4 regions of the Psychrobacillus sp. FSL K6-4615 genome follow, and region 3 is predicted to be linked to each of the others. Evidence: riboswitches for the same ligand, from Rfam matches in the RefSeq annotation. Region 3 holds a riboswitch; each other region holds the start of a gene.
The links. Region 3 has a riboswitch for S-adenosylmethionine ahead of mtnW (2,3-diketo-5-methylthiopentyl-1-phosphate enolase). Riboswitches for the same ligand answer to the same signal wherever they lie in the genome.

Region 1 (3,156 bases), 600 kb from region 3:
TGAATCCTCTCTCTTTCTCCCGGTCAGTCTCTTGAATATAATGAATTAATTCTAGAGACATGTCGTAACGGAAAAATGGTGTAATAATATAAATTCCGTTAAATAGTTCCGCTGCTGTATCGATTAATTCCTTCGATATTTGAATACCTTCTGCAGTAGCTCGCTCTCTATCCTCTCCACATAAACGCATACGCTCTAGCACCTCTTCAGACAATTTTATGCCTGGGACTTCATTGTGAAGGAATTCAGAATTTCGACTATTGGTTAGTGGCATAATTCCGATGAAAATAGGGGTTGATAAATGCTTGGTCGCTTCGTAAATCTCATGGATTTTTTCTTTCGAATAGACAGGCTGTGTGATGAAATAATCCGCCCCACACTCAATTTTCTTCTCTAGTCGCTTCACTGCACGGTCCAGCACACGAACATTCGGATTAAAAGCAGCTGCTACAGAGAAGTTAGCCTTTTTCCGTAGCGACTTTCCTGAGAAAGAAATACCTTCGTTTAATTGTTTGATCAGTTGAATCAGTTCTAAGCTTGATACATCATAAACACTTGTCGCCCCAGGAAAATCCCCAATTTTAGTCGGGTCTCCAGTAACTGCAAGAATGTCATGGATTCCAAGCGCATCCAATCCCATCAAATGAGATTGAAGACCAATTAAATTACGATCACGGCACGTAATATGAGCAAGTGGTCTAATATTTTTTTGGTGTTTTAACATCGAACCCATCGCCATATTACTAACTCGTGGAGAAGCCAATGAATTATCCGCCATTGTCACCGCGTCAATTCCAGTTGCATATAGCTTTTCTGCACCTTCCATGAATGTAGTCGTATCGAGATGACGGGGAGTGTCTAATTCAACAATTATGGTCCGTTCTGTTTTCGCTTTTTCATGTAGAGCTTGGGTATTAGTTGGCTTAGCATCTTGAATAATAATAGGCTTTCTTGTCTCTACTACTTTATTGGTAATAGGGGTTAAATGCCCAATATGTCTTTTCACTGCTTCAATATGCTTTGGAGTCGTTCCACAGCAACCACCTATTAAGCACACTCCTGCATCTCTCAAATATAATGCAGCTTTACCAAAGTACTCAGCATCGGATTCGTAAACTATGCGTCCTTCATCTATATCCAGTAAGCTCGCATTTGGATAAGCAGATAAGAATGCCTTTTCTGGCAGCTTTACTCCTTCAAATGCTTGAATTGTATGATGTGGACCTAGTCGACAGTTGACTCCCACAATGTTGGCTCCAATTGTTTCAAGCTCATGCAGCGCATCATTTAGAGGTAAGCCATTTTGCAAAATACCCGGATCATGCATAGACACTTGAGCTATTATCGGAATATCGGTAAGTGTACGAAGATAAGTCACAGTAGTCTTTAGCTCTTCGAAATCATAATAGGTTTCAAGTAATAGACCATCTGGATCTCCCGCCAACAATTGGATTGCTTGTTGGTCGAGTGAATGAATAATTTCTTGGAGTGTAGCATCACTTTTTCGAATTCCTCGAATCCCCCCAATAGTCCCGAGGACGAATTGGTTTCCAGATGCGGCAGCTCTTTTCGCAATTTGAATGGCAGCTTCATTTATTTCTTTCACTTGATTTTCTAGTCCATAGCGAGCAAGCTTAATAGCATTTGCTCCGTATGTATTCGTTTGAATAATATCTGCTCCGGCCGCAATATAATCCTGATGGATTTTCTCTATAATTTCCGGTTTTTGAATATTTAACTCTTCATTACAATAGTCAATTCCATAAGAGTACAGTAGTGTCCCCATTGCCCCGTCTGCTGTCAGTATTGACGTCTGTAACTTCTCCAATAAACTCATAGTGCATTCATCCTCCCATATAAAAAAGCCTTCTATGAAAAGAAGGCTTTACTAGTATGCAAGATACCACCTTCTCATCTTTCAAACTTTTGCAAAGTCTGCTGGATTTAGCACCTGACCAAATGAATGGCTGGTTGCTGAAGCGTCGTAGGGCCAGTCCCTCGGCTTCTCTTGATAAGAATTTCACTATTCAGTTTTCTAATTAGACATATCGTACCTTTATTCAACTAAAGCGTCAAGTTATATTTTGAACTTTCTATATTTTCGGAAGAACTGGGTTGAGCTGAGTTATTCCTGTGATTTCACACTATATTCGGGTGATTTTTGAGTATATTCTGGTGATTATCGTCTACATTCAGGTGATTCTAACAAACTTTCGGGTGTTTCCTTTTACCAAGTCCATTTATACTTTCTATCCCTAGAGGTTCCTGTGTGGGTTAGATTCATTGATTGTAGTAGTCTGTGGGCAATCTCGCTTGATTCTAAATGGAGAAAGGTTCTACATTGTTTGTTCGTTATCGTATCGCTAATTAGCATAAACCAATCCCTTATTGCTTTTTCATGAGCAATCTTATCGAAATGACCACAGATAGGACAAGTCCAACCATTTTTCCTTTTTACCATTCCATGAAAATTACACTTTTCACATCGTACCCCGCTTATCAGGTCTTCAGGTTTAATACCCCAGCGTGCACACATTGGAAAAGGAATGTAGGTTTGTTGGTCGACTACTATTTTTTCACTAAACTTTTGCATCTGGGTTGAATTATAATACATAGTTTCACGAGGTAGATTGCGTAAATAGACTGGGATCGTTTGCGGAAGAATAGCAATATGTTTTTTCGGAGGTTCAATTACTCTCACTTTCGGGTTGCTCAGAACAATTACTCCGTGGATTGGGATAGGCAATACATGTTCACCTAGCCACTCTTGAAGTAAATAAATATTTCGCGACAATTGAATTTCTGGGCTTTCAAAAACATCAATTTTCCCCTCATTTGTTTCACGCTCTAATAATGCAGGATTTTGTTTAAAAAATAATTTACCACTAATATTTTTACTTTCAAGAATAACTAAAAAATAAGGTGTCAGAAAGATAGCATCCATTTGAAATTTACCGTTTGAATTCAAACCTACACTTTCAACGAGAAAGTATTCAAATGGAAATGTATATTTTGCAAACACGTCCCTTATTCTTCTTTCTCCTTGCAAACCAGCTTTTGCCGCCCTTGCTTTTGCAATAATTATTTCCTTTTGCGGATGTGTATCATTTAATCGTTCCCCTAACATTTGTAGGCCCACTAAATTGTATTCTCTTG
Region 2 (3,156 bases), 1.2 Mb from region 3:
AAGACGAAGTAACTATTGGACATCAAGTCACTTTACATAGTTGCACAATACGTAAAGGTGCATTAATAGGGATGGGATCCATTATTTTAGATGGAGCTGAAATTGGAGAAGGTGCATTCATCGGAGCAGGTAGTCTAGTACCTCCTGGCAAGAAGGTACCTCCCAATTCTTTGGCACTAGGAAGCCCTGCAAAAGTCGTTCGTGAGCTAAACGATGAAGATAAGGCCGATGTCCAAAGAATTATCCGAGAATATGTAGAAAAAGGACAATACTATAAATCCCTTCAAAAATAACATTTGTTAGTGATTATTTGTCTTGATTGATCGATTAATAACTTTCATCGATCGATTTTATGACTCAATCGATCGATTATTGGCATCCATTGATCAATTCTTATTATATTCCCCATGAAAAAAGGCTTTCCCTTATAGGAAAGCCTTTTTTGTTCATACTATTATAATCCAGCCATTTGTTTTAATTGTGCAGCTTTATCTGTTTTTTCCCATGGCACATCAATGTCTGTACGACCAAAGTGACCATAAGCAGCAGTTTGTTTGTATATTGGACGGCGTAGATCTAGCATTTTAATAATTCCTGCTGGACGAAGGTCGAATAGTTCACGAATATATGAAACTAATTTCACTTCTTCTACTTTTCCAGTACCAAAAGTTTCTACAGCAATGGAAACAGGTTTAGCTACACCAATTGCATAAGCAAGTTGTACTTCACAACGATCAGCAAGACCAGCGGCAACAATATTTTTAGCAACATAGCGTGCAGCGTATGCAGCAGAACGGTCTACTTTTGTTGGATCTTTACCAGAGAATGCTCCCCCACCATGACGAGCGTATCCACCGTAAGTATCTACGATAATTTTACGTCCTGTTAAACCAGCATCTCCTTGTGGTCCACCAATTACAAAGCGTCCAGTTGGATTGATAAAGTATTTTGTATTTTCATCTATTAAATTTGTAGGAACAATCGGATTGATCACTACTTCTTTAATATCTTTTTGAATTTGTTCTAACGTAATTTCCGGATGGTGTTGAGTAGATATAACTATTGTATCGATATGAACCGGATTATTGTTCTCATCATACTCTACAGTTACTTGTGTTTTTCCATCTGGACGAAGATAATCTAAAGTTTCATCTTTACGGACTTGTGCCAATCGATGAGCTAGTTTATGCGCTAAACTAATTGGTAACGGCATAAGCTCTGGAGTTTCATTACATGCATAACCAAACATTAAGCCTTGGTCTCCTGCTCCAATTGCATCTATATCAGAATCGCTCATTGATCCTTCTCTTGCTTCTAACGCTTGATCTACACCCTGTGCAATGTCAGGTGATTGTTCATCAATAGAAGTTAGCACAGCAGAAGTTTCTGAGTCAAAACCATACTTCGCACGTGTATAACCAATTTCTTTAATAGTAGAACGAACTACTTTAGGAATATCTACATAAGTAGATGTAGTAATTTCTCCAGCAACTAATACTAACCCTGTTGTTACACTCGTTTCACAAGCTACACGAGCATTTGGGTCTTCTGCTAGAATTGCATCTAGAATTGCATCAGAGATTTGATCACAAATTTTATCTGGATGTCCCTCTGTCACTGATTCTGACGTAAATAATCGACGTTGTGTCATAGATTGTTCCTCCTATATCCCGCGAGATTTCTCTCAAGAATTGATACGGTACTCATTCCCATGTCAAGCCATTCAAAATGTTTCATGCATTTTCTTCACATAATAGTACATGTAAGTTAAATGCATTGAAGTTAACTTGAAGCCGTTTCGGACTTGGCACACAAGGATAAAGGGCGATGTTCAATAAAAAAACCTCTCACTCACGTAAATATACATGAGGAAAGGTATTAGTATCATAAGCACCTTTCACTCTTATCAATCAAGGAATTTCACCTTGTCTCAGGTTTGGCACCTTTGTAATAAAGAAAATACTACAGGTTGCCGGGTTTCATAGGGCCTGACCCCTCCACCAGCTCGGGATAAGAGTATCCGTTCAATTTATCATCATACGTAAGTATGTATAATATGTCAACTATTTTTGTTTGTATTTTATACACAAACGAAAAAATTAAAAGTGAATAGTATAGACTAATGAACCTAATGTGTTATACTAATTCACATATCTAGAAAACTTCCTCTTTTGAAGAGGAAATATAAAAAAAGGATGGTATATTCAAAATGAATTCAATCGAAACAGTGAGTGAACTGAAAGCATTGTTAGCAGGAAATAACGTTAGCAGCCAATTGTCAGTGCCACAACTTGTGGAAAAAGCTACAACAAGAGGAGAAGCAGTACTAACTTCTACTGGTGCAGTTAAAGCTGAAACAGGAAAATATACTGGCCGTTCTCCCCAAGATAAGTATATAGTAGATGAAGCTATTTCTAAAGACAAAATCGATTGGGGCTCAGTAAACCAACCAATTTCTTCTGACATTTTCGATGCATTATATAAAAAAATGATTAACTTCCTAAACAAACAAGATGAAATATTCGAGTTTAAAGGATATGCAGGAGCAGACAAAGAATCACGTTTAGGTATTCAAATTATTAACGAATACGCTTGGCATAACCTTTTCGCTCATCAGCTATTCATACGACCAACACAAGAAGAACTTGCTACTCATACGACTGATTTCACTATTTTATCTGCTCCTAACTTTAAAGCAGATCCAGCGGTAGACGGTACTCACTCAGAGACGTTTATCATCGTATCTATGGAAAAACGCACAGTGCTAATCGGTGGAACTGAGTACGCTGGCGAGATGAAGAAATCGATTTTCTCTATTATGAACTACTTACTACCAGAACAGGACATTTTACCAATGCACTGCTCTGCAAACGTTGGGGATGATGGAGACGTTACATTATTCTTCGGATTATCAGGAACAGGGAAAACTACCCTTTCAGCAGATGCTGGTCGCAAATTAATCGGAGACGATGAGCACGGTTGGTCGGATAACGGTGTGTTCAATATCGAAGGTGGCTGTTACGCAAAATGTATCGACCTAACTCGTGAAAACGAACCACAAATTTGGGACGCGATCTCATTCGGCACGGTCCTAGAAAACGTAGTAGTAGATGCAGAAACTCGCGTAGCTAACTATGCAGATAACTCATTAACCGA
Region 3 (3,156 bases):
TCTTTTATGTCTGCAAGTTCTTCCCATTTATCTTGTAAAGTCATATTTCCACACCTAACTTTGCGTCAATAATTTTTATCACATCGTGGAAGTTCTCAAAAGGTTCATAGGGAATATTCAATTCATCGCATTTTTCGATTAAGAAATCCCTCGCAATAACGACATCACCTAATTTTGCTGCTTCAAGATCAGTGATGGAATCCCCAATCACAACGCTCACAGCATCTTGGTCAAGAAGGGTACGAATAATAGAGGGTTTACAGCAACCACAGCCTTGGCTAGTACATTGATCATCACAGCTATACGGAAACTCAATGTGAATTGTATCCTTGGAAAATTGGGATGTATTACAATAGACTCCTGTAAATGGCCCGAATGGTTCTAGTAGCTTGTGGACAAAAAAGTCTATGCCACCACTTACGATGTAGAGTGGTATGTTGTGTTTTTTTGCATAGGAGACAAATTCACTAAACCCATCACGGATGACTGCCTGCTTAAGCACAAAAGAGATAATGTCATCTTTTGACTCAACAGGAAGGAGTGTGAACATTTTTGCTACACCATCTCGTATGGAAATTCGTTGTCCTAAAATATCATCTTTAATAGATGTCCATTCTGGTGGAGCAAACTCTTTCATGATTGCCATAATGTTATCCTGATTGGTAATAGTTCCATCGAAGTCACAAAAAACTACAAGATTACTCATATTATCACCTCCATAATTCAAGTGCTGTGTTTAATTCACTCTGGGTTTTAGCTGCTTCTTCTAATGGAATACCTTCCAAAACAGCCGATACTGCCTGTCTAAAAGCCAAACCTCCTCCGGTTGCACCGGCCGGATGACCGTGTACTCCACCCCCGGCATTAATGATGCTGTCGATTCCATAGTCATTCATTAACAGTGGTACTAGACCAGGGTGAATGCCTGCAGAAGGCACCGGAAAGCTTTGTTTTACTTCACTAGGCTTTGTTAGTTCTTTCCCTAAAGAAAGAGCTACAGATTTTTCAAGTGCAACACTGCCATAAGGAGAAGGGAATAATGAAAAATCTGCTCCTGCATAGCGGGTAAGTTTACCAAGAACAAGTGCCGTGGAAACTCCATAAAATCCTGAGGACGTGAATGCTCCGCTATAAGCCGGATGAGCCATGAGTGGTAATTGAATCTCTTCGTCCTCTGCTAACTCCTGAAGAACGTCTAAACCGTATGCATGAACATTAAATAAGAGTGCATCTGCTCCAAGTTCCCGTGCTTTTTTGGCCTTGTCCTTTAGTTTGAATGTACGTCCCGACAAATTTACTGCGTATAGAGTACGATGACCAGTTTCTTCATAGACTTGTCTTAATACCTCTCGACCAGTAGTGATACGTGTTTCAAAAGAAGTGAGTGGATTGTCAAATAGGATTTCGTCATCTTTTACAAGGTCAACTCCACCAAGTGCTTGTTGCTTCAGTTGTTGCGCTAGGTACTCGATATCTCTTCCAATGACACCTTTGAAGATACTCATGATGAGTGGACGTTCATAAACTCCCAATCTTTCTCGGATACCTTGAATGCCGAAGCGAGGGCCAGGGAAATGGGATAATATATTTGTGTCAAATTCTAAATCCAATAATTTTACTTCTCCATCCAGAGATAGTTTGCCGAAAACGGTAGTTAAAATTGCTGGTATATCTGCTGAAAAATTTGCGGCAGGATAGAATACTTTAATTTCTCCTTTAATTCTTTCCGGATGAATGGGGTGAAGAATATTTTCAAATTCAGTAACCGATCGTACAGTTCCTTTATGTTTTTTTAGCTGTTCCTGTTCTAAAAAAGCTAAATTGGTCCAAGAACCAATAGTCAATCCAAGAGCAATATCATCCGCTTTTTTTTCAAAAGAACCAGACTTTCCGTATAGTTGATAGTGCGCAGTAATTCCACTCATTTTTTCACTCCTAATATTAGAAAAGCGTAAGTGTCTAGGCGCTAGAGCTAGACAGATAATATAAAAAACCTCTTCAAATAAGAAGAGGTTAATAGCTTAACAACTTCTTATCTCTCAGCCATTTGACTGCAAGAATTAGCACCGTGTTCATAATTGAATCGGTTGCCGGGTATCATAGGGCTTGTCCCTCCACCTGCTCTAAATAAGAAAAAATATTCAGTTTGTATTTAATAAATTATATTGATTATTCCATGCATTAAAAATTCTGTCAACAAGAAATTGAAAAATTATCATTATTCAAAATTGTATTGACATAGCTTTTTCTAATATGCTAGGATTCTAAACAAACATCATAGTTGTACCGCACTCTTATCAAGAGCAGGCAGAGGGATAATGGCCCGATGACGCCCAGCAACCGACCGTAATACCGTTGTGAGACGGGGCGCTTTATGCGCCGGAATGTAAAATTCCGTAAGGCACGGTGCTAATTCCATCAGAAAGTTTACTTTCTGAGAGATAAGAGGTTCAGAATCTCTTATTCTAAGCCTCTTTCTTTTGGAAAGAGGTTTTTTATTTTGTAAATGAGAGGACGATCATAATGGCGGTAGTAGCAATGAAAGAATATGAATCATTAACTAAAGAAACGGTAATTTCACTGGTGATAGAGTTATCATTATTTTCTAGCGAAGCTCCATTAGTTTGCGAAGAGATTGGTGATGGAAATCTAAATTATGTATTCCGTGTAACAGATGGATCCGGTGAGAAAGGCATTATTATTAAACAGGCCTTACCCTATGCAAAGGTCATCGGGGAGAGCTGGCCACTTACTTTGAAAAGGGCAAAGATCGAAGCTAGTGCATTACAAAAACATGGAGAATACGCAGTTGGATTAGTCCCAAAAGTCTATGCAACTGATGAAAGCTTAGCAATCACAATCATGGAAGATCTGTCTCATCTTGAAATAGTTCGTGAGGGCTTGATAAAAGGAAAGTCCTATCCTAAATTATCAACCGATATTGGCGAATATCTAGCCTTAACACTTTTCAATACTTCTGACTTTGTACTCCACCCCTTTGAAAAAAAGTCACTTGTTGTAGAATTTTCTAACCCCGAGCTATGTAAGATCACAGAAGACTTAATCTTTACAGATCCTTTTTTTGATCATGAAACAAATGACTTTGAACCAGCATTACAAGCAGAAGTGGAAGCTATTTGGAATAACAACTTGTTG
Region 4 (3,156 bases), 260 kb from region 3:
TCTAGTTTGACTGGATTATCTGGGTTGGTCTTGTTATATTCGTCAATTACTGTATATTGCGCATTGTTTGCTGCAATAGGAGCTAAAGAGTAGCCGGCAGATGCAAAATCCTCTAATGATTTAATATGCTCATTTTCTTTTTTCAATACGAGACCGGCACTGCTTAGACCTAGGAAATCTTTAGGGAAAATAAACTTCTCGGTGCGTTCCTCTGTCCAAAATGCATTTTTTACACCTACTTGAAACTTACCTTGTTCCACTCCGATTAATAGATCATCGCTTGTCGTTCCTATATATTCAAATTCGTAGTCAGGAAGTAGTTCATCTACTAATTTCATAACTTCTACATCGTATCCCGTAGCATTTCCTTTATCATCTAACCAAGAAATAGGCTTAGATGCCATGTCATAGGCAACTTTTACTTTTCGAACATCTCCATCTTCTGAAGTCGTTGAAGCCTTTCCAGAACTACATGCAGCTAAAATTGTCACGGAGGCTAACCCTAATGCAGCCAATTTAAAGTACTTATTCATATTTAATCTCCTCGTTTCACTAATTTTTATTGTTATCTTCCTCTAACGCAGTTAGTGCAAGTTTTTTTATCGTCATATCATCCATAGGGGGATTATGGAGTCCTGCTCGAACATCGCGGTAATAACGTTGCAAGGGGTTTGTTCTTTGTAAGCTTTTGGCACCAACTAATCGCATCGCTTTGTCGACAATAGTGATTGCTGAATTAGTAACGATATGCTTTGCCACGCTTACTTCGTTGGTTAGAAGTTCTTTTGTAGATTCATTGTCATAAGAGGACGCAACTCCGTAAATGACGAGTCTAGCCTTCGTAAGCTCTAAATCTATTTCACCTAGTAGCTGCTGTACGTTTGGTAGCTGTGCAATAGAGCCATTCAAGCTATTGGGTGAATGGGTATTAGCAAAGTGGACTGCATAGTCTCTTGCAGCCTGTGCAATTCCAAGATAAGTTGCAGGTATATGAAGCAGCCAACCATTGATCTTCCCGCCACTAGCGAATTCAGGAAGCTCTACTAAATTGGATTTATGAACGGTTACATTGCTTAGTACTAAATCATTGCTGCTAGTTCCGCGCATGGAAACTACATCCCACGTTTCCTCAATGGAAAGCCCCTCCGTATCACGAGGTATAAGGAAAAAACCAATTCTTTCTTCTTCCTCAATCCAAGCAGATGTTAAAAAGTAGGATAGTACGGGGGAAGCGGTTGTGAATATTTTACGTCCGTTTAGTACCCAAGAATCTCCCTTTTTAATAGCGGTAGTACCAGGTCTGCCACCTCGTGTTGGACTACCTGTTTGTGCTTCACTGACGGAACGATTTATGAGTGCACCATTTAATACTTCTGTAGCGAAAAAGTCTAATCTTTCCTGTGTCCATAATTTTTTTTCGTATAGTTCGCCTACTACACCTAAACTCCACCCTACCGATAAGGCAGTATTTGCATCAAAGCTAGCAAGAATTTCCTGTGAAAGAACCATATCGTAGACAGAAAAACCTTTGCCCCCATACGATTCAGGTAGAGTTAGACTTGCATAACCTAGTTTTAATAAATCCTCCACATTTTCTTTTGGGAAAATAGAATTCTCGTCAATATCTGCTGATTTGCTTTTAAATTTGTCTTCTAATTCTTCCAAACGATTAATCCATTGCTGCTGTTTTTCTGTTTTGATGTATAAATTTATCACAGTTGCTATCTCCTTTAATTTAAACTATTCCGATTAGTTAAGTAGGTATTAAGAGGAAATAAAAAACCCATCTCAAAATGAGAAGAGTAAGTGGTTAAATAAATACTTATCTCTCAATTTCTTGCTGGAAGTAGCACCATACCATAGCTTTGGCGGTTGCTGAAGCATCATCGGACCAGTCCCTTCGCTTCTCTTAATAAGTAGTATGTAGTTGTTGAAATAATCTTACTACTTCATCTAGGTGAAGTCAATAGTAATTCATATTGCTTTAATAGGATTTAAATATGTAATTGAATTTATAGGTTTTTTAGAAAGTCATCCTGGGTATTAACAATAGGGAAGAGATAATTAGAGGAGGAATTTGTTTGGATAAGAAAGTAGCTGGAAATAGTAAAAATGAACAATTAGAAGAATTTCGAGTGGACGATCAAGGACAAGCAATGACTACAAATCAAGGACTTAAAGTTTCGGAGGATGAGTTTTCCCTTAAAGCAGGAGAACGAGGCCCTACTTTAATGGAAGACTTCCATTTTCGTGAAAAAATGACTCATTTTGATCATGAACGTATACCAGAAAGAGTAGTACATGCTAGAGGTTATGCGGCTCATGGGGAGTTTGAGGTATATGAATCTGCAAGTGAATTTACAAAAGCGAAGTTCTTGCAAACACCGGGTAAAAAGACTCCTGTATTCGTGAGGTTCTCCACTGTGGCAGGATCACGTGGTTCTGGAGAGTTAGCACGCGATGCTCGTGGCTTTGCAACAAAATTTTATACGGAAGAAGGAAATTATGATTTAGTAGCAAATAATATCCCTGTCTTTTTCATACAAGATGCTATTAAATTTCCAGACCTAGTACATGCTTTAAAACCAGAGCCCCATAATGAAATTCCACAAGCTGCTAGTGCTCATGATACGTTTTGGGATTTTGTTGCCAACAATCAGGAGTCAGCACATATGGTCATGTGGACAATGTCTGATCGTGCCATTCCTCGTAGTTTCCGAATGATGGAAGGGTTCGGTGTAAATACATTCCGTTTCGTTAATGATGCGGGTAAATCCCATTTTGTGAAGTTTCATTGGAAGCCGTTGCTTGGTACCCACTCAGTTGTATGGGATGAAGCGCAAAAGATAAATGGGAAAGATCCAGACTTTCACCGTCGCGACCTATATGAGGCGATTGAGAATGGGGACTATCCAGAGTATGAATTCGGCGTACAACTCATCGCAGAGGAAGATGAGTTTAAATATGACTTTGATATTTTAGACCCTACTAAACTATGGCCTGAGGAAGAAATCCCAGTTAAAATTCTAGGGAAAATGACATTAAATCGCAATGTAGATAATGTATTTGCTGAAACCGAGCAAGTAGCATTCCATCCAGGGAGTGTTGTCCCGGGAATTGATTTCTCTAATGATCCTCTACTTCAAGGGCGATTAT

Region 1: linked by a shared signal. The riboswitch ahead of MKX53_RS15190 (bifunctional homocysteine S-methyltransferase/methylenetetrahydrofolate reductase) and the one ahead of mtnW (2,3-diketo-5-methylthiopentyl-1-phosphate enolase) in region 3 are both predicted to bind S-adenosylmethionine.
Region 2: linked by a shared signal. The riboswitch ahead of metK (methionine adenosyltransferase) and the one ahead of mtnW (2,3-diketo-5-methylthiopentyl-1-phosphate enolase) in region 3 are both predicted to bind S-adenosylmethionine.
Region 4: linked by a shared signal. The riboswitch ahead of MKX53_RS16890 (acyl-CoA dehydrogenase family protein) and the one ahead of mtnW (2,3-diketo-5-methylthiopentyl-1-phosphate enolase) in region 3 are both predicted to bind S-adenosylmethionine.

What each region holds. Positions count from the first base shown of each region.
Region 1 is NZ_JBBOYQ010000001.1:3,034,032-3,037,187, forward strand. Features, by position in the region: gene MKX53_RS15190 (bifunctional homocysteine S-methyltransferase/methylenetetrahydrofolate reductase) at 1-1,837, opposite strand, end outside; SAM riboswitch class I at 1,909-2,018, opposite strand; gene MKX53_RS15195 (nuclease-related domain-containing protein) at 2,228-3,156, opposite strand, start outside.
Region 2 is NZ_JBBOYQ010000001.1:2,463,914-2,467,069, forward strand. Features, by position in the region: gene MKX53_RS12245 (gamma carbonic anhydrase) at 1-293, shown strand, start outside; gene metK (methionine adenosyltransferase) at 455-1,651, opposite strand; SAM riboswitch class I at 1,901-2,017, opposite strand; gene pckA (phosphoenolpyruvate carboxykinase (ATP)) at 2,210-3,156, shown strand, end outside.
Region 3 is NZ_JBBOYQ010000001.1:3,630,619-3,633,774, reverse strand. Features, by position in the region: gene MKX53_RS18405 (methylthioribulose 1-phosphate dehydratase) at 1-44, opposite strand, end outside; gene MKX53_RS18400 (2-hydroxy-3-keto-5-methylthiopentenyl-1-phosphate phosphatase) at 41-706, opposite strand; gene mtnW (2,3-diketo-5-methylthiopentyl-1-phosphate enolase) at 711-1,925, opposite strand; SAM riboswitch class I at 2,030-2,134, opposite strand; SAM riboswitch class I at 2,292-2,448, shown strand; gene mtnK (S-methyl-5-thioribose kinase) at 2,524-3,156, shown strand, end outside.
Region 4 is NZ_JBBOYQ010000001.1:3,375,154-3,378,309, reverse strand. Features, by position in the region: gene MKX53_RS16895 (transporter substrate-binding domain-containing protein) at 1-533, opposite strand, end outside; gene MKX53_RS16890 (acyl-CoA dehydrogenase family protein) at 553-1,716, opposite strand; SAM riboswitch class I at 1,820-1,919, opposite strand; gene MKX53_RS16885 (catalase) at 2,082-3,156, shown strand, end outside.